DNA from 2 places in the Pseudomonas sp. 43A genome. Region 1 is predicted to be linked to the other one. Evidence: predicted binding sites of a transcription regulator. Region 1 holds the regulator's gene; the other holds the start of a gene.
The links. Region 1 encodes FliA, which starts transcription of late flagellar genes. Its sites were predicted from a motif close to CTAAAGTTTNNNNNNNNNNNGCCGNTAA; they were not measured.
Positions count from the first base shown of each region.

Region 1 (9,118 bases):
AATCAGCTGCAAGGCAGCCGTCCGGCGCAAGCCAACCTGTATCGCCGTCTGCAACGTATCGGCCTGTCCGGTCCGTTGTCGCGTGATCTGCTGGCGATGATCACTGATATCGAAGAACCGCGTCAGGCCTGGCGCATGCTCCTCGCGCATCTGGCACGGATGATTGCCGTACCGGAAGTCGAGCCACTGGAAGAGGGCGGTATCATTGCCATGGTCGGCCCGGCCGGCATGGGCAAGACCACTACACTCGCCAAGCTTGCCGCGCGTTATGTGCTGAAATACGGCGCGCAGAATGTTGCGCTGGTGAGCATGGACAGTTTCCGCATCGGTGCGCAGGAACAACTGAAGACGCTGGGCCGCATTCTCAATGTGCCGGTGACCCACGTCGATCCGGGCCAATCGCTGGTGCAGGCGCTGGATCCACTGCTGCGCAAACGCGTGGTATTGATCGATACTGCCGGCCTGCAAGCCAGCGATCCAGCCCTGCGCATGCAGCTGGAAAGTCTGGCCGGACGTGGCATTCGTTCAAAAAATTATCTGGTCTTGGCAACCACCAGCCAGAAACAGGTTCTAACCGCCGCTTATCACAGTTACAAGCGTTGCGGGCTTGCCGGCTGCATCCTGACTAAACTGGATGAAACGGCCAGCCTTGGCGAAGTGTTGAGCCTGGCGATCAGTCATGAATTGCCGGTCGCGTACCTGACCGATGGCCCACGGATTCCGGATGATCTGCATCTGCCGCGCCGTCATCAACTGGTCAGCCGCGCCGTCAGCGTGCAAATGCAGGAAGAACCCAGCGAAGAAGCCATGGCTGACATGTTCGCTGATATCTATCACAGCCCGACCAAGCAGGTAGGCTGAGGTATTCATGAACAGTTTTTGTACCTACATCGATGGTCTGCCATGCATTGTTCCGGTTGTGAACGCGCAGCCAGTAATGTGGCCTCCGTCTATGCAAGACAAGGTAAAGAAATAACATGGGCAGCATGCATCCCGTACAGGTGATCGCGGTGACCGGCGGCAAAGGTGGCGTCGGCAAGACTAACGTGTCAGTGAACTTGTCTCTGGCGCTGGCAGAGCTTGGCCGTCGGGTCATGCTGCTGGACGCCGATCTGGGACTGGCGAACGTCGACGTTTTGTTGGGTCTGACCCCTAAACGCACACTGGCCGACGTGATCGAAGGCCGTTGCGAATTGCGCGACGTGCTGTTGCAAGGCCCCGGCGGCATTCGTATCGTCCCGGCCGCGTCCGGCACACAGAGCATGGTTCACCTGAGCCCGGCGCAACATGCCGGCCTGATTCAGGCGTTCAGCGACATCGGCGACAATCTCGACGTGTTGGTGATCGACACCGCTGCGGGTATTGGTGACTCGGTAGTCAGTTTTGTACGTGCAGCCCAGGAAGTGTTGCTGGTGGTCTGCGACGAGCCAACCTCGATCACTGACGCCTACGCGCTGATCAAACTGCTCAACCGCGATTACGGCATGAACCGTTTCCGCGTTCTGGCCAACATGGCGCAGAGCCCGCAAGAAGGGCGCAACCTGTTCGCCAAGTTGACCAAGGTCACGGATCGCTTCCTTGACGTCGCTCTACAATACGTCGGCGCCGTGCCTTACGACGAAAGCGTGCGTAAAGCGGTGCAGAAGCAGCGCGCGGTGTACGAAGCCTTTCCGCGTTCCAAGTGCGCACTGGCGTTCAAGGCGATCGCGCAGAAGGTCGACACCTGGCCGCTGCCCGCCAACCCGCGTGGCCACCTTGAGTTTTTCGTCGAGCGCCTCGTGCAGCAAACGGCAGGGCCCGTGCTATGACCGCTAGCGGTATGAACTACTACAAGAAGTCGGCACGCGACGCTCAGTACGAGCTGATCGAGCGTTACGCGCCGCTGGTCAAACGCATTGCCTATCACTTGCTGGCGCGCTTGCCGGCCAGTGTGCAGGTCGAAGACCTGATCCAGGCCGGGATGATCGGCCTGCTCGAAGTCTCGACCAAATATGACGCCAGCAAAGGCGCCAGTTTCGAAACATACGCGGGCATACGAATCCGCGGCGCGATGCTCGACGAAGTGCGCAAAGGGGACTGGGCGCCACGCTCGGTTCACCGCAATACCCGTATGGTCAGCGACGCAATTCGCTCAATTGAAGCTAAAACCGGCCGTGACGCTAAAGATCACGAGGTTGCAGCCGAACTCCAATTGAGTCTCGACGATTACTACGGGATTTTGAATGACACCTTGGGCAGCCGCCTGTTCAGTTTCGACGACCTGTTGCAGGACGGCGAACACGAAGGGCTGCACGAGGATGGCGCGAGTGCTCATCTTGAGCCGTCACGCGATCTGGAAGATGAACGTTTCCAGGCCGCGTTGGCGGACGCGATTGCCAATTTGCCGGAGCGTGAGCGACTGGTGTTGGCGCTGTACTACGACGAAGAGCTGAACCTCAAGGAGATCGGTGAAGTCCTTGGCGTCAGTGAATCGCGGGTCAGCCAGTTACACAGCCAGTGCGCGGCCCGTTTGCGGGGGCGTTTGGGGGAGTGGCGAGCGCGCTGAAGGCAGTGTGGGGACACTGCGAACGAGGCTGGTGCGGTGATGAACGGCACCGGTCTTGCTCTGTTGTGCTCCAGACAGTCTTCGAGTGCTGCGCCGATTGATTGAAGTGGCGCGTCCAGGTGCTGGGCGCGTTTAAGACTGCTTGGAGGTCGAATTGAACAAAGACATGAAAATCCTCATCGTTGATGACTTCTCAACGATGCGGCGGATCATCAAGAACCTGCTGCGTGATCTTGGGTTCACCAACACCGTCGAGGCTGACGATGGCGTGACTGCCATTCCAGTGCTCAACAGCGGAAGCATCGACTTTCTGGTAACGGACTGGAACATGCCGGGCATGACCGGTATCGACCTGCTGCGCCACGTGCGTGCCGATGAAAAACTCAAGCACCTGCCCGTGCTGATGGTGACTGCAGAAGCCAAGCGCGAGCAGATCATTGAAGCCGCTCAGGCCGGTGTAAACGGCTACGTAGTCAAACCTTTCACGGCTCAGGCGTTGAAAGACAAAATCGAGAAGATTTTCGAACGCATCGGCTGATGAACGCGCGGGGGAGCTATGGAGCATAACGAATCTTCACAGGGCGATTTCGAGTCGACCCTGAAAAAACACGCGGTCGAACTGGTCGAAAGCCTTGAAAAAGGCAGGTTCGGCGACGCTGTGCAACTGATCCATGAGCTCAATCAGACCCGTGACCGTGGCCTGTACCAGGAAGTGGGCAAGCTCACACGTGAATTGCACAGTGCGATCGTCAACTTCCAGATCGACCCGAACATGCCGCAGGCCGAGGAAGTGTCGCAAATCACCGACGCCACCGAACGCCTGGGCTATGTGGTCAAGCTGACAGAAGCCGCGGCCAACCGCACCATGGATCTGGTGGAAAGCGCCACGCCGGTGGTCAACAGTCTGGCTGACGAAGCCCAGACGTTGAGCGCCGATTGGGGTCGCTTCATGCGTCGCGAGGTCGGGGCTGAAGAGTTCCGTGAACTGGCGCGCCGGGTTGACGGTTTTCTGTCACGCAGCAGCACGGACAACCGTGCGGTGTCGAGCAATCTCAACGACATCCTGCTGGCCCAGGATTACCAGGACCTGACCGGTCAGGTGATCAAGCGTGTGACCCAACTGGTCACCGAAGTCGAAAGCAATTTGCTCAAGCTCGTGCTCATGGCCAGTCAGGTGGACCGCTTTGCGGGCATCGAACATGACCGCGCCGCGATGCTTGCAGAAAAAGATCCACAAAAACATCTCTCGCAGGGTGAAGGTCCGCAGATTCATGCCGATAAACGAGAAGACGTTGTGTCCGGTCAGGACGATGTGGACGATTTGTTATCCAGCCTCGGGTTCTAGAGTTTTGGAATTTTAGGTTTTTTGGGTTTTTAGACCTGTAGGAGCACCCCATTAATGAGCTTCGGCGCCGATGAAGAGATCCTTCAGGATTTCCTGGTTGAGGCCGGCGAGATTCTTGAGCAACTGTCCGAACAACTGGTCGAGCTGGAAAGCCGCCCGGATGACGCAGATCTGCTCAACGCAATTTTTCGCGGTTTCCACACTGTAAAAGGGGGCGCCGGCTTCCTTCAGCTCAATGAGCTGGTGGAGTGCTGTCACATCGCCGAAAACGTGTTCGACATCCTGCGTAAGGGTGAGCGTCGCGTTGATGCAGAACTGATGGACGTTGTCCTCGAAGCACTGGACGCGGTGAACAGCATGTTCACTGAGGTTCGTGAGCGTGCTCCGATCACCGCCGCCACCCCGGAACTGCTGGCTGCCCTGGCGCGCCTGGCCGAACCGCAATCGGCGGACGCAGCCCCGGCTTCGCCGGTGGCCGAGATGATCGAAGAACTGGTCGTCGAAGGCGACGCGTCGGGCGACATCACCGATAACGAATTTGAACAACTGCTGGACTCGCTGAACGCCGTCAAGGCTGAAGCTGAAGCCCCGGCCGCTGCCGCACCTGCGCAAACGGCCGCTGAAGCCGCGAGCGATGAAATCACCGATGCCGAGTTCGAGTCGTTGCTCGATCAACTGCACGGCAAGGGCCAGTTTGCGGTGGACGCGGTTGCGCCAGCGGCGGCAGCCCCTGCGGCTCCGGCCAAGGGCGACAGCTCTGACATCACCGACGACGAATTCGAAGCCTTGCTCGATCAGTTGCATGGCAAGGGCAACTTTGCCGTGGATGCGCTGGAATCGGCGATTGCCTCGGCACCTGCGCCAGCCGCACCGGTTGCGGCGGCGGCCGGCAGCGATCTGATCAGCGATCACGAGTTCGAATCGCTGCTCGACGAACTGCACGGCAAAGGCAAGTTCTCCGAAGTCGGCACCGCTGCTGCTGGCAGTGCTTCGACTGTCGCCACGCCTGCTGCCAAGGCACCGGCCGCTGCTGCAGCGCCCAAGCCTGCCGCCAAGCCTGAGCCGAAAGCCGAAGCGCCGAAACCGGCCGCTGCTGCTCCGGCTCCGGCTCCGGCTCCGACCCGTGCGCCGGCGACACCGCCACCGGAAAAACCGGCGAGCGAAGCCGAAACCACCGTGCGCGTCGACACGGCACGTCTCGACGAAATCATGAACATGGTCGGCGAGTTGGTGCTGGTGCGTAACCGTCTGGTGCGCCTGGGTCTGAACAGCGGCGATGAAGCCATGCAAAAGGCCGTGTCGAACCTCGACGTGGTCACCGCTGACTTGCAGACCGCCGTGATGAAGACGCGGATGCAGCCGATCAAGAAGGTCTTCGGGCGCTTCCCGCGTCTGGTTCGAGATCTGGCGCGTCAGTTGAAGAAAGAGATCAATCTGGAACTGGTGGGTGAAGAAACCGACCTCGACAAAAACCTTGTCGAGGCCTTGGCCGACCCGCTGGTCCACTTGGTGCGCAACGCTGTCGACCACGGCATCGAGTCGCCGGAAGAACGCGAAGCGTCGGGCAAGGCCCGTGGCGGCCGTGTTGTTTTGGCTGCCGAGCAAGAGGGTGACCATATCCTGCTGTCGATTTCCGATGACGGTAAAGGCATGGACCCGAACGTCCTGCGTGCCATCGCGGTAAAACGCGGGGTGATGGACAAGGACGCGGCCGATCGCCTCAGCGATACCGAGTGCTACAACCTGATTTTCGCCCCGGGTTTCTCGACCAAGACCGAGATCTCCGACGTGTCCGGCCGTGGTGTCGGCATGGACGTGGTGAAGACCAAGATTTCCCAGCTCAACGGTTCGATCAACATCTACTCGACCAAGGGCCAGGGCTCGAAAATCGTCATCAAGGTGCCGCTGACCCTCGCGATCATGCCAACCCTGATGGTCATGCTCGGCAATCAGGCGTTTGCGTTCCCGTTGGTCAACGTCAACGAAATCTTTCACCTCGACCTGTCGACCACCAACGTCGTCGACGGTCAGGAAGTGGTGATCGTGCGGGACAAGGCGCTGCCATTGTTCTACCTCAAGCGCTGGCTGGTCAGCTCCGCCGCTCACGAAGAGCAGCGTGAAGGCCACGTGGTGATCCTTTCGGTGGGCACTCAGCGGATCGGCTTCGTCGTCGATCAACTGGTCGGCCAGGAAGAAGTGGTCATCAAGCCATTGGGCAAAATGCTGCAGGGCACTCCGGGCATGTCCGGCGCCACCATTACCGGTGACGGCCGCATCGCGCTGATTCTCGATGTTCCAAGCATGCTCAAGCGTTACGCCGCACGGCGTATTTGAATCCGGGGCGGCGGGGCGACAACGTCCCGCTGCACCTAATGGAGTGTTTATGGCAGTCAAAGTCCTGGTGGTGGACGATTCGGGTTTTTTCCGCCGCCGCGTCTCGGAAATTCTTTCAGCGGATCCGAGCATTCAAGTGGTCGGCACTGCAACCAATGGTAAAGAGGCGATTGATCAGGCGCTGGCGCTCAAGCCGGACGTGATCACCATGGACTACGAGATGCCGATGATGGACGGCATCACGGCAGTGCGGCACATCATGCAGCGCTGCCCGACCCCGGTGTTGATGTTCTCCTCGTTGACCCACGAAGGCGCCCGGGTCACTCTGGACGCGCTGGACGCTGGTGCGGTGGATTTCCTGCCGAAGAATTTCGAAGACATCTCGCGCAATCCCGAGAAGGTCAAGCAACTGCTGTGCGAGAAGGTCCATAGCATCTCGCGCAGTAACCGTCGTTTCAGTGCCTACAGTGCGCCGGCTCCAGCCGCAGCACCAACGCCTGCACCGGCTCCGGTGCCATCCAGCTTCAGCAGCCACAGCACCAGTGCACCGGCACGTCCGGCACCCGCGCCTGTGCATGCACCTGCTCCAAGCCGTACTCCGGCCGCCAGCGCTTCGTCGCCCGCGCCGAAACGCAAAGCCTACAAACTGGTTGCCATTGGTACGTCGACGGGCGGCCCGGTTGCGCTGCAACGTGTGTTGACGCAGTTGCCGGCGAATTTCCCGGCGCCGATCGTACTGATCCAGCACATGCCGGCAGCGTTCACCAAGGCCTTCGCCGAACGCCTCGACAAGCTCTGCCGCATCAGCGTCAAGGAAGCCGAGGATGGCGACATCCTGCGTCCGGGCCTGGCGTTGCTCGCGCCGGGTGGCAAGCAAATGATGATCGATGGCCGTGGCGCGGTGAAAATCCTCCCGGGCGACGAGCGTCTGAACTACAAGCCGTGCGTGGACATCACCTTCGGTTCGGCGGCGAAATCCTACGGCGACAAAGTTCTGGCGGTGGTGTTGACCGGCATGGGCGCCGATGGCCGTGAAGGCGCACGTCTGCTCAAGCAGGGCGGCAGCGCGGTGTGGGCACAAGATGAGGCAAGCTGCGTGATCTACGGCATGCCGATGGCCATCGTCAAAGCCGACCTCGCCGACGCGGTGTACAGCCTCGACGTCATCGGCAAACACATTGTCGAGGCGTGTCTCTGATGGATGTTTTAAGCCTTATCGGGATCATCATGGCGTTCGTCGCCATCATCGGTGGTAACTACCTTGAGGGTGGTCACCTCGGTGCGCTGGCCAACGGCCCGGCGGCATTGATCGTACTGGGCGGCACCATCGGTGCCGCACTGCTGCAATCGCCGATGAGCGCGTTCAAACGCGCCATGCAGATCCTTGCCTGGATTCTGTTTCCGCCACGGGTCGATCTGGCCGGTGGCATCGATCGCGTCGTCAATTGGAGCCTCACCGCGCGCAAGGAAGGCCTGCTGGGCCTGGAAGGCGTGGCCGATGCCGAACCTGACAACTACTCGCGCAAGGGCCTGCAACTGTTGGTCGACGGTGCCGAGCCGGAAGCGATTCGCAGCATCCTTGAAGTGGACTTTTACACTCAGGAAGCCCGCGACATCGAAGCGGCAAAAGTCTTTGAAAGCATGGGCGGCTACGCGCCAACCATCGGCATCATCGGTGCGGTGATGGGCCTGATCCATGTGATGGGTAACCTCGCGGATCCGACGCAACTGGGCAGCGGCATTGCCGTGGCGTTTGTCGCGACCATTTACGGCGTGGCCAGTGCCAACCTGGTGTTGCTGCCAATCGCCGCCAAGCTGAAGTCAATCGCGTTGCGGCAGTCGCGTTATCGCGAAATGTTGTTGGAAGGGATCCTGTCGATCGCCGAAGGTGAAAACCCTCGCTCCATTGAGTTGAAGCTGCAAGGCTTCATGGATTAAGGGAATAACCTCATGGCTCGTCGCAGGCATCAGGAAGAACACGTCAATCACGAGCGCTGGCTCGTCTCCTACGCGGACTTCATCACGTTGCTGTTCGCGTTCTTCGTGGTGATGTACTCGATTTCGTCGATCAACGAAGGCAAGTACAAGGAAATTTCCGAAGCGCTGGTCGGCGTCTTCAAAGACTCCGACCGCGCGCTCAAACCGATCCAGATCGGCGACGAGCGGCCGAAAACCGTGACCCCGGCCAAGCCGCTGGTCAAGGACGCCGAGCAGATCGACGCCGGTATCGCCGGCGCCAGCGATCCGCTGAAAAGCATCGCCGATGACATCAGCGCCGCGTTCGGCGACTTGATCAGCTCCAACCAGATGACCGTGCGCGGCAACGAGCTGTGGGTCGAGATCGAACTCAACTCCAGCCTGTTGTTCGGCAGCGGCGATGCGATGCCGAGCGACATCGCCTTCAACATCATCGACAAGGTGGCGGCAATCCTCAAACCGTTCGACAACCCGATTCACGTCGAAGGCTTCACCGACGATCAACCGATTCGCACCGCGCAGTACCCGACCAACTGGGAGCTGTCTTCGGCGCGTTCGGCGAGCATCGTGCGCATGCTGGCCATGCAGGGCGTGAACCCTGGCCGATTGGCATCGGTGGGTTACGGCGAGTTTCAACCGGTGGCCAACAACGCTACCGCTGAAGGCCGGGGGAAAAACCGTCGGGTGGTTCTGGTGGTCTCGCGCAATCTCGATGTACGTCGCAGTCTCACGGGCACCGGAACCGCCAATGCGCAACCGGACGCTGCGTTGAAGCGGGCTGGCACACAAACTGCACCGACCCCGGTCAAGACGCCGGGACGCGAGAGTGCCGTCAATTCTCCGTCACCCGCATTAACACGCTGAGCTATGTCTCGGTCGAGCATATCGGCCGGGAGGAACGAACTGAATGAGAGTCT
Region 1 covers NZ_CP054880.1:5,281,974-5,291,091, reverse strand. Annotated here, with positions in the region: gene flhF (flagellar biosynthesis protein FlhF) at 1-861, shown strand, start outside; gene fleN (flagellar synthesis regulator FleN) at 978-1,808, shown strand; gene fliA (RNA polymerase sigma factor FliA) at 1,805-2,545, shown strand; gene HUW52_RS23105 (chemotaxis response regulator CheY) at 2,712-3,083, shown strand; gene HUW52_RS23100 (protein phosphatase CheZ) at 3,102-3,890, shown strand; gene HUW52_RS23095 (chemotaxis protein CheA) at 3,945-6,224, shown strand; gene HUW52_RS23090 (chemotaxis response regulator protein-glutamate methylesterase) at 6,274-7,422, shown strand; gene HUW52_RS23085 (flagellar motor protein) at 7,422-8,162, shown strand; gene motD (flagellar motor protein MotD) at 8,175-9,065, shown strand; gene HUW52_RS23075 (ParA family protein) at 9,109-9,118, shown strand, end outside.

Region 2 (9,118 bases), 2.4 Mb from region 1:
GGCGTAGCCCTTGACCCGCGGATAACCGAGGGACTTGGCCACCAGATAAGTGAAGCCCGACCGGTGATGGGTCTGGCAGTGGGTAATGATTTCTTTGTCCTTGGTGATCCCGAGATCTTCGAGGATCTGCGGCATGTCTGTGCGAATACGCAGCTGACGGGCCTTGTCCATGCCGGCAGTCCATTCGAAATTGACCGCGCCGGGGATGTGCCCGGCCTTGGCCGCCAGCACTTTCTCGCCGGAATACTCCAGCGGCCCGCGCGCATCCCAGATCGCCAGATCGGCAGCGCCGAGACGGCTTTGCAGGTATTCGCGTGTGGCGGTTGGCGCTTCGTGCAAGGTCAGCGCCAGCGAACCGCCGACAGCGGGCGGCACCTGAATCGACATCGGCATGCCTTCTGCCAGCCACGCCGGCAGACCACCGTCTATATAGTGGTACTGGTCGTGACCGATGACGTCGAGCAGCCAGATGAAGCGCCCGGCCCAGCCGCCGCCTTCGTCGTCATAGACCACGTAGACCGCTTCTTTGCGATGGCCCAGTTCACCGAACAACGCCTCCAGATCAGCTTTCACCGGCAGCAGGCCCGGCGCCGGCGGCTGGCCGAGCTGGGTGCGTTTCGGGTCGACAAAACGTGCGCCGGGGAGATGACCTTCGGTGTAGCGGGCAGCGCTGGTCAGATCCACCAGAATCAGTTCAGGGGAATCGAGACGCGGGAGCAGGTCGCTCGGCTCGATGACGAGCGGCAAGCCAGAGAAGTCAGACATGTGAGGTCTCCAGAGCACAAAGGGGAGGATTGTAGCGCAGCCTCATCGGCCACGGCTGCTAAAGCTGTGCAGGGCCTTTTCGATGCACTGCGCGGTTTTGCCAAAGGCTTGCACGGTGATGTCGGCGAACGGCCCGCCGCCCTGATCGGCGACGACGATCATGATCACCCGGCCATTGTTGACCAGAGAGCGCAGGAATAGATGCTCGCCACGAAACAGCGTGCGCAGGCTCGGCGGCAGCAGAGCGGAGAACTGTGCATTGTTGTCCGGAGTGATGCGCACCTGCGCTTGTTGCGCGAGCAAGCGTTGCAGCACGCTACTTTGGCTGACGGCAAACGTCAGCGCAGCGGCTTCTTTTGGCAAACCATAGGTTTGCTGCACGCGCAGACTGGATTGGGTGCGGTCGGCCATCAGGATCATCACCCGGCGCATGCCGCTGGCGGCCAGGGCATCGCGCGCGGCGACGGTCAGGCTCATCGCATTGGTGAAGCGACTCGGTTCGGCCAGCAGTTCGGCACATTGCTTGCGCCATTGGCCCAGGTCTTCAGCTGAGGGCGCGGCGGCCGGCAACATCCCGGCCGGCAAGCGCAGCGTGCCCCACGGCCACAGCAGCGAAACCGCCGGGTGCCACAGGTCAGGCATCGCGTGATGACGCGCGCTGTTGGCGGCTTGCTGGTGCAACTGCTGTTGCACCTCATCCATGGAAATCTGCAGATAAAGGCTGGTCAGGTACTGCCAGCGCTCGCTGTGCGGACTGTCCCACGCCTGTTGCGCCGACAGCGCCAGACCATTGGCCAGCAGCACGGTGTTGGCTGGCTGGTTAAGCCAACGGCGCAGCGTCGGGTCATCGTCGAGGCGATTCTGCTGGCGCAACGGATGTTCGCTGTCACGGGCAATGCGCAGCACTTTGACCAGTTCGCGTTGCTCACTCAGCAGCAGTTTATAGCCTTGCTGCACCCAGATCGGCAGGTGCCAGGCCTGCACCAGCGCTTCTGCGATTTTCAGCAGGCGCACGCCAAACAATTGCTTCTCGACCACCCGGGCCGACTCGCCCTTGTGGATAACCCGCAATTCCCACTCTTCAAGCATTTGCGGATAGGTCAGCGCCAATGGCCACAGCGGCGACAAAAACAGCAGGCTGCCCCAATGAATGTCCTGCCACAGCCGCGCCAGGCGACTGGCGAAAAAACCGTTGGCCTGTTGCGTCGCATGCTGGCTGATCATCTGCAACTGGCGCAGGGCCTTGGGAATTTGCATCTGCGGCTCGGCGGGCAACCGCGCCAGCAGTTCTTCTGTACGGGCAAGGCCGAGGCGATTGATCGCCACTTCAAGATTTTCCGCCGGCGCGGCCATGGTGCCGTGGGTGTGACGATTGGCCTCACGGATGATGCTCAAGGCCAGTGCCGGGCTGTCCTGCATCAGGTCGGCGATGTCGCGTAGCGAGCTGCGATTGTCGCGAATCGCCCGACACACCTTGTCGTGAGACTCTTGCGGCACGGGCAGCCGGACGCCATCGAGCAACTTTACCCAGCCGTCGAGGGTGGTCGGTTTTGCGTGTGGGACGTTCGTTTCATTAGCCATGTCTGGAGGGGATCTTCACTGACTGTAGACGCGCCCGGCATGGGCTAAATTGGCTTTTCGCCTGAACTGGCTATAGTCTGGCGCAGTTTTGCCGATAAGTAGAAGAAGAGATTTTTTAACTTCCGAATATGACCTTGAACCCGACTTAAGTAAGTACTTTCTACCTATGGCTAAAATTATCGGCATCATCGTCGTATTCGCGAGCGTGCTCGGCGGATACGTGCTCTCCCACGGCAAGATTGCCGCCCTGATCCAGCCTTTCGAGGTGTTGATCATCGGTGGTGCTGCACTCGGTGCATTCCTGCAGGCCAACCCTGGCTACATGACCATGCACGTGCTCAAGAAGTCCCTGAGCATGTTCAGTTCGCGCTTCAGCCACACTTTCTACCTGGAAGTGCTCGGCCTGATCTACGAGATCCTCAACAAGAGCCGCCGCGAAGGCATGATGGCCATCGAAGGCGACATCGAAGATGCTGCTGCGAGCCCGATCTTCGCCAAGTACCCGGCGGTGCTCAAAGACGAACGCATGACCGCGTTCATCTGCGATTATCTGCGCATCATGTCGTCCGGCAACATGGCCCCGCATGAGTTGGAAGGCCTATTCGACATGGAGTTGTACAGCCTCAAGGAAGACCTTGAGCACCCATCGCATGCGGTGAACGGCATCGCCGACGCCATGCCGGGCTTCGGTATCGTCGCGGCGGTACTCGGTATCGTGGTGACCATGGCCTCGCTGGGTGAAGGCGATCAGAAGTCCATCGGTCTGCACGTGGGTGCGGCACTTGTGGGTACCTTCTTCGGTATTCTCGCGGCGTACGGTTTCTTCGGCCCGTTGGCGCATTCCCTGGCCCACGATGCCAAGGAAGAACTGAACGTCTATGAAGCCATCAAGGCTTCGTTGGTGGCTTCGGCTTCCGGCATGCCGCCATCGTTGGCAGTCGAGTTTGGTCGCAAGGTGCTGTACCCGGCCCACCGTCCAAGCTTTGCCGAGCTGGAACAAGCCGTTCGCGGTCGCTAAGTCATGGAAAATAATCAGCCGATTATCATCAAGCGCGTCAAGCGCATAGCCGGCGGGCATCACGGCGGGGCGTGGAAAATCGCCTTCGCCGACTTCGCCACGGCGATGATGGCGTTCTTCCTGGTGTTGTGGCTGCTGTCCACCGCGACGCCTGAGCAGAAGATCGCCATCGCCGGTTACTTCAAAGACCCGGTCGGCTTTTCCGAAAGCGGCACGCCGTACATCATCGACCTGGGTGGCACGCCGACCCTGGCCCCGGAAAATACCCTCAACCCGGAAGTGAAATCGCAACCGCAGCCTGACAAGGTCACGGTCGACACCGAGCAGGTTGAAGGCATGGCCGAGCAGGTCGAGAAAGAGCGTCTGGAACTGCTCCTGCAAGAACTGCAGAACAAGGTCGACGAGAACCCGCAACTGCAGAAGTTCAAGGACCAGATCCTCTTCGAGATCACGCCGAACGGCTTGCGCATCCAGATCATGGACGCCGAGAACCGGCCGATGTTCGATTCGGGTTCTGCACGCCTGAAGCCGTACTTCGAAGACATCCTGCTGGCCATGGCCGACACCATCAAAGCGGTGCCGAACAAGATCAGCATCAGCGGCCACACCGACGCCAAGCCGTACACCGGCACCGGCGATTTCGGTAACTGGGAACTGTCGGCCAATCGCGCCAACGCCGCGCGTCGTGCCTTGATCGCCGGCAGCTATCCGGATGCGCAAGTGGCGCGGGTGGTGGGTTATGCCTCGTCGGCGCTGTTCGACAAGGAAAACCCGTTCAACCCGGTCAACCGCCGCATCGATATCGTGGTGCTGACCAAAAAGGCCCAGGCCGCCATCGAAGGTTCGCAAGGTGCCGATCCGGCGAAACCGGCAGACGAAAGCCAGAACGGTAACGCTCCGGCGACACCGGTTGATCCGAACGCCTTGCCTGCGGATCAGCAACCGGTGCCGGCACACGAGCTGCGCGAACGGCTGAACCTGTTCGACGATGCCGCGCCGAAACCGGCGGAGCCGGGCAGTGCGGCGCCAGCGCCGGCTCCTGCGCCGAAGCAGTAAGAGACGAAAAAGCCGACAGTGATGTCGGCTTTTTTGTGGCTGTCGGTATGGTTTTTGTGGGGGACTTGAGATCCATCCCCCCTCACCCCAGCCCTCTCCCCAAGGGGTAGAGGGGGAAGGGAGCCGATCTTCATGTTGTTCAGAATCCAGGTTCGGATCGATATTTCAGGTCGGCGTACCTCGCACATTTACCACGGTCAGTCCCCTCTCCCTCCGGGCGGTCCGAAGTTTCGGGAGGGCTAGGGTGAGGGGCTCCAAAGGTAAACCTCCGATCAAAACCCCCGCCGAATCCTGCTCTTCAATTGATCATGAAACTGCTCGGCATTCTTCTTGTAAGTCCCCTTCAGCGACTCACTCATCGAATCCAGCATCACCGACCGCTTGTTCGTCACCTCCTCACGATACGCATCGATAAAAAAATTCAGATCTTTATCCGTGCTCAACTTCGGCCACTTGTCCAGATACAACGGCAATTCCGCCGGCCCGGTCTTGAACGAACAGATTCTTCGATTGCTGATAGTCGCCTCACCAATTTCGAACGGCACCCACCACGACAACGCGGTCTTCTCCGATACCACCGCCAGCAAGTGCGTGCACTCGGTGATGTTGCGGGTGATGACGCCGGTGATGTCATCGGTGGTTTGCGATTCAGGATCCAGCACATCGAGGTAGGTCTTGATGTTGGCCTGGATCAGGCGGCTGTTGATGGCGATTGCGTGGGCGCGGTCCATGTGGCGGTAGCTGATGAAGACGGGCATCAGAAGTGTCCTTTGAGGGCGAGTTCGCGGTAGTAGGCGCCGAGGGCGGTGAGGCGGCAGCCGGTGGAGTGGATGGCGGCGTAATACATGTGCTCGGCGTCTACCGGTTCGATCAGGCTGTGGCGATTGCACATTTGCAGTTGTTTGAAGATGTCGCCGTGATCGGCATCGAACGAGGGCTCTGTGGGCTCGTAACTTGGATCGAGCCTGAACACGAAGCTGGGATCGGAAAACCAGTCTTTGAGTTTGCGCAGGGTTTCCTCGGGAATGAGCGGTGCGACTTCACGCAGCGGTACAAACTGCGAAACATTGGTCTTGAATACCGGACGCTGCTCCCAAGCGCCCAGCGCATTGTCGACAAACGAGTAAACGCTACCTGGCGTGACCTTGCCGAGGACGTTGGCAGCGCCCCCGTGCAGCGCTTGCAGCAGCAGGTCGGTGAATACGCCATGGCCGCGACTTTCCAGAGCGGACTGTTCTTTTTTACAGGCCGTGAGAATGGTCATGCCTTCGCCAATCACACTGCTACCGCCGCGCAAACCGCGCATGGCAGCGGCCGCGCCGGCCTGGCAGCAATCGAGGATGACGATTTTGTTTTTGATCTGCGACGCCTGATCAGCCCACAGCAGAATGTCGCTGATGCGAATGCCTTCCCCGCCGTGCTTGAAGTCCTGCGGAATCAGCAGCCCTTCGTCGATGCTGGTATCGAACTGGCCGTGGCCGGCGAAGTACAACAGAGCCACGTCGCAATCACCGGAAAACAGACTCTGAATCTGTTGCTTCAGGGTGTTGAGTGTCAGGTTTTCCTCAGATGAGGTCAGCACTTTACTGCTGAAGTTCGGGCGCCCGTTGGCGTGGCGTTCCAGCACCGACGCCATGGCCATCGCATCGTTGTTGCAGCCGCTCAATGGCGCCACGTGCTGATAATGATTGATGCCGATAAACAGTCCCTTGCGCATGGTTACACCGCCGTATGCAGGCGAATCGCGCTAACGATGCTTTTGGTGCTCCACGCGCATTCGGCGTTCGCGGCGTTGCGCACGACCGTGGAAATGCGCTCGGCGCCGAAGGGTTTGATCGCGATGATGACTTTGCCCATACGCTTGGCGATCTCGATTTCCTTGTTGATCCACTTGCTGTAGGTCGAGTACATGCCAGCCATGATCAGCACCGCCGAGCAAGGGCGGATCTTGTTCTCGATGGCTTCCTCCAGTTGCTTGTCGGTTTGCGCGCCCAAAATCGGGTTATGCGGCGGTACGGAAAAATTCTTGAAGGTGAAACCCGGTTGCGCGCCGAGCAGGCGTACCAGATTGTCGTGGGCGTGGGAGTAGTTCCACGAATGGCTGATGAACAGATGATAGGTTTGCATGGGGTTCCTCGGAAGTCGCGAATGTGCGAAGGAGGAAGTGACTGTAGGCACCTGCGTGATGGCTACAAGGTGTTGGCGGCAAAAGAGAAATGTCCTGCAAGCAGGCGCGCTAAAGCCCTACAGAAAGGTCTGATGTTTAAGCGTTCGGGAGATTTGCAGGGGGTGATCCTACGGCCGGCAGCCCTGTGCTTCAGGGCTGCCGGTGCGGCTGTTTAATAGCCGTTTTCAGGCAGGCTGGCGATGATCGAGCGGTAGCTGTTCATCCGTTGCTGTTGCACGCGACCGTCTTCCAGCGCCTTGAGCAGCGCACAGCCCGGTTCACGGTCGTGTTTGCAGTCGCGGAAACGGCAAGTGCCGAGCAGGTCATTGAACTCGATGAAACCGGCTTCGACATCGGCGCGGCTGACGTGGCCCAGGCCGAATTCACGGATGCCCGGGGAGTCGATCAGCTCACCGCCACCGGGAAAGTGGAACAGGCGCGCGGTGGTCGTCGTATGCGTGCCCTGGCCGGACAGCTCGGACAGCGGCCCGACACGGGTTTCCACTTCAGGCAGCAGGCTGTTGACCAGCGAAGACTTGCCGACGCCAGACTGGCCGACGAATACACTGATACGGCCGTCGAGCTGCTGTTGCAGTTGTTCCATACCGTTGCCATGGTGCGCCGACACCTCCAGCACCGGATAGCCCAGCGTGCGGTACACCGCCAGCAGCGCGTTGAGCGCCGGGGCGTTCTGCTCGTCGATCAGGTCGAATTTGTTCAGTAGCAGCAACGGGCGGATGCCCGCATGTTCGGCTGCGACCAGATAGCGGTCGATCAGGTTGGCATGCGGCTCGGGCAGCGGCGCGAAGACGATGACGATCATGTCGACGTTGGCGGCGACCGGTTTGAGCTGGCCGCGGCTGTCCGGGCGGCACAGTTCGGTGGTGCGCGGCAGTTGCGCAACAATTACCCCGATGCCCTGATTACCGGCACGCCAGACGACGGTGTCGCCGGTTACCAGTGCGGGCAGGTTGGCGCGCAAGTGGCAGCGGAAGACCTGGCCGGCCTGATCACCGTCAACGGCCTCGACCTCGACCTGCACACCGAAGTGGGCGATCACCAGACCTGTCTGTTCCGGGCCCAGATCGCCGCCCTCAAGGGCTTCGACAGCCGAGGACTCGCGTTTGGCGGCGCGTGCAGCGCGTTCGCCCTGAATCTTTTCGATGCGCCAGTTTTGACGACGATTGAGTTGGCGTTTGGCCATGGGTGTTCCGTCTGAAGAATGCAGCGATTAGGTAAAACGGCCGCGAGTTTAGCACGCCCGGGCACTGGCCTAGGCTAAACTGCGCACCATTGCCTAGGAGCCGAAATATGCCAAACCCGCAGAACCTGATCTGGATCGACCTGGAAATGACCGGTCTGGATCCGGAAAACGACGTCATCATCGAGATGGCCACCATCGTCACCGACAGTGATCTCAACACCCTGGCTGAAGGCCCGGTAATTGCCATCCACCACAGCGACGAAGTGCTCGCGCGCATGGACGAATGGAACACGCGCACCCACGGCAACTCCGGCCTGACCCAGCGCGTGCGTGACAGCCGTATCAGCATGGCTGAAGCCGAAGCGGAAACCATCGCCTTCCTGGAGAAGTGGGTGCCGAAGGGCAAGTCACCGATCTGCGGCAACAGTATCTGCCAGGATCGCCGCTTCCTTTATACCCACATGAAAGGGCTGGAAAGCTACTTCCACTACCGCAACCTCGACGTCTCCACGCTCAAGGAACTGGCCGCGCGCTGGGCACCGGACGTGCGCGACAGCTTCAAGAAGGGCAGCACGCACCTGGCGCTGGACGACATCCGCGAATCGATCGCCGAACTGCAGCACTACCGCAAGCACTTCATCAAGTTCTGATTGCTGGCGGTGGGGGGCAAACCCTGCAACTGCCCCCTTTTGGTGCCGCACCGAAATGGCTAGACTGCGCGCCTTCCTGCCTGGATCACCACCATGTTGCTGATGCTCTATCTGATCGCCATTACCGCTGAAGCCATGACTGGCGCTCTGTCTGCGGGCCGTCGCGGCATGGACTGGTTCGGTGTGGTGTTGATTGCCTGCGTCACGGCATTGGGCGGCGGTTCGGTGCGCGATGTGCTGCTTGGACACTACCCGCTGACCTGGGTCAAACACCCTGAATACCTGGTGCTGACTTCCGTCGCGGCGATGTTCACCGTGTTCACCGCGCGCTGGATGCGCCACCTGCGCTCGCTGTTCCTGGTGCTCGATGCCGTCGGTCTGGTGGCGTTCACCCTGATCGGCTGCATGACTGCGCTGGAAATGGGCCACGGCATGTTGGTGGCGTCTGTCAGCGGCGTGATTACCGGTGTCTTCGGTGGCATCCTGCGCGACATCTTCTGCAACGACATTCCGCTGATTTTCCGCCGAGAGCTATACGCCAGCGTCTCGTTTGCGGCGGCGTGGTGTTACATGCTTTGCCTGTTTCTGAACGTGCCGAGCGAGCAGGCGATTCTGATTACGCTGTTTGGCGGCTTTCTATTGCGCTTGTTGGCGATTCGCTTTCATTGGGAAATGCC
Region 2 covers NZ_CP054880.1:863,425-872,542, forward strand. Annotated here, with positions in the region: gene rhdA (thiosulfate sulfurtransferase) at 1-765, opposite strand, end outside; gene HUW52_RS03715 (HDOD domain-containing protein) at 808-2,346, opposite strand; gene motA (flagellar motor stator protein MotA) at 2,513-3,364, shown strand; gene motB (flagellar motor protein MotB) at 3,368-4,420, shown strand; gene HUW52_RS03730 (toll/interleukin-1 receptor domain-containing protein) at 4,693-5,178, opposite strand; gene HUW52_RS03735 (caspase family protein) at 5,178-6,137, opposite strand; gene HUW52_RS03740 (TIR domain-containing protein) at 6,140-6,547, opposite strand; gene rsgA (small ribosomal subunit biogenesis GTPase RsgA) at 6,760-7,791, opposite strand; gene orn (oligoribonuclease) at 7,899-8,441, shown strand; gene HUW52_RS03755 (trimeric intracellular cation channel family protein) at 8,535-9,118, shown strand, end outside.
Region 2: a site for FliA is predicted at 2,417-2,444, ahead of motA (flagellar motor stator protein MotA). Genes of this name have one in related genera too.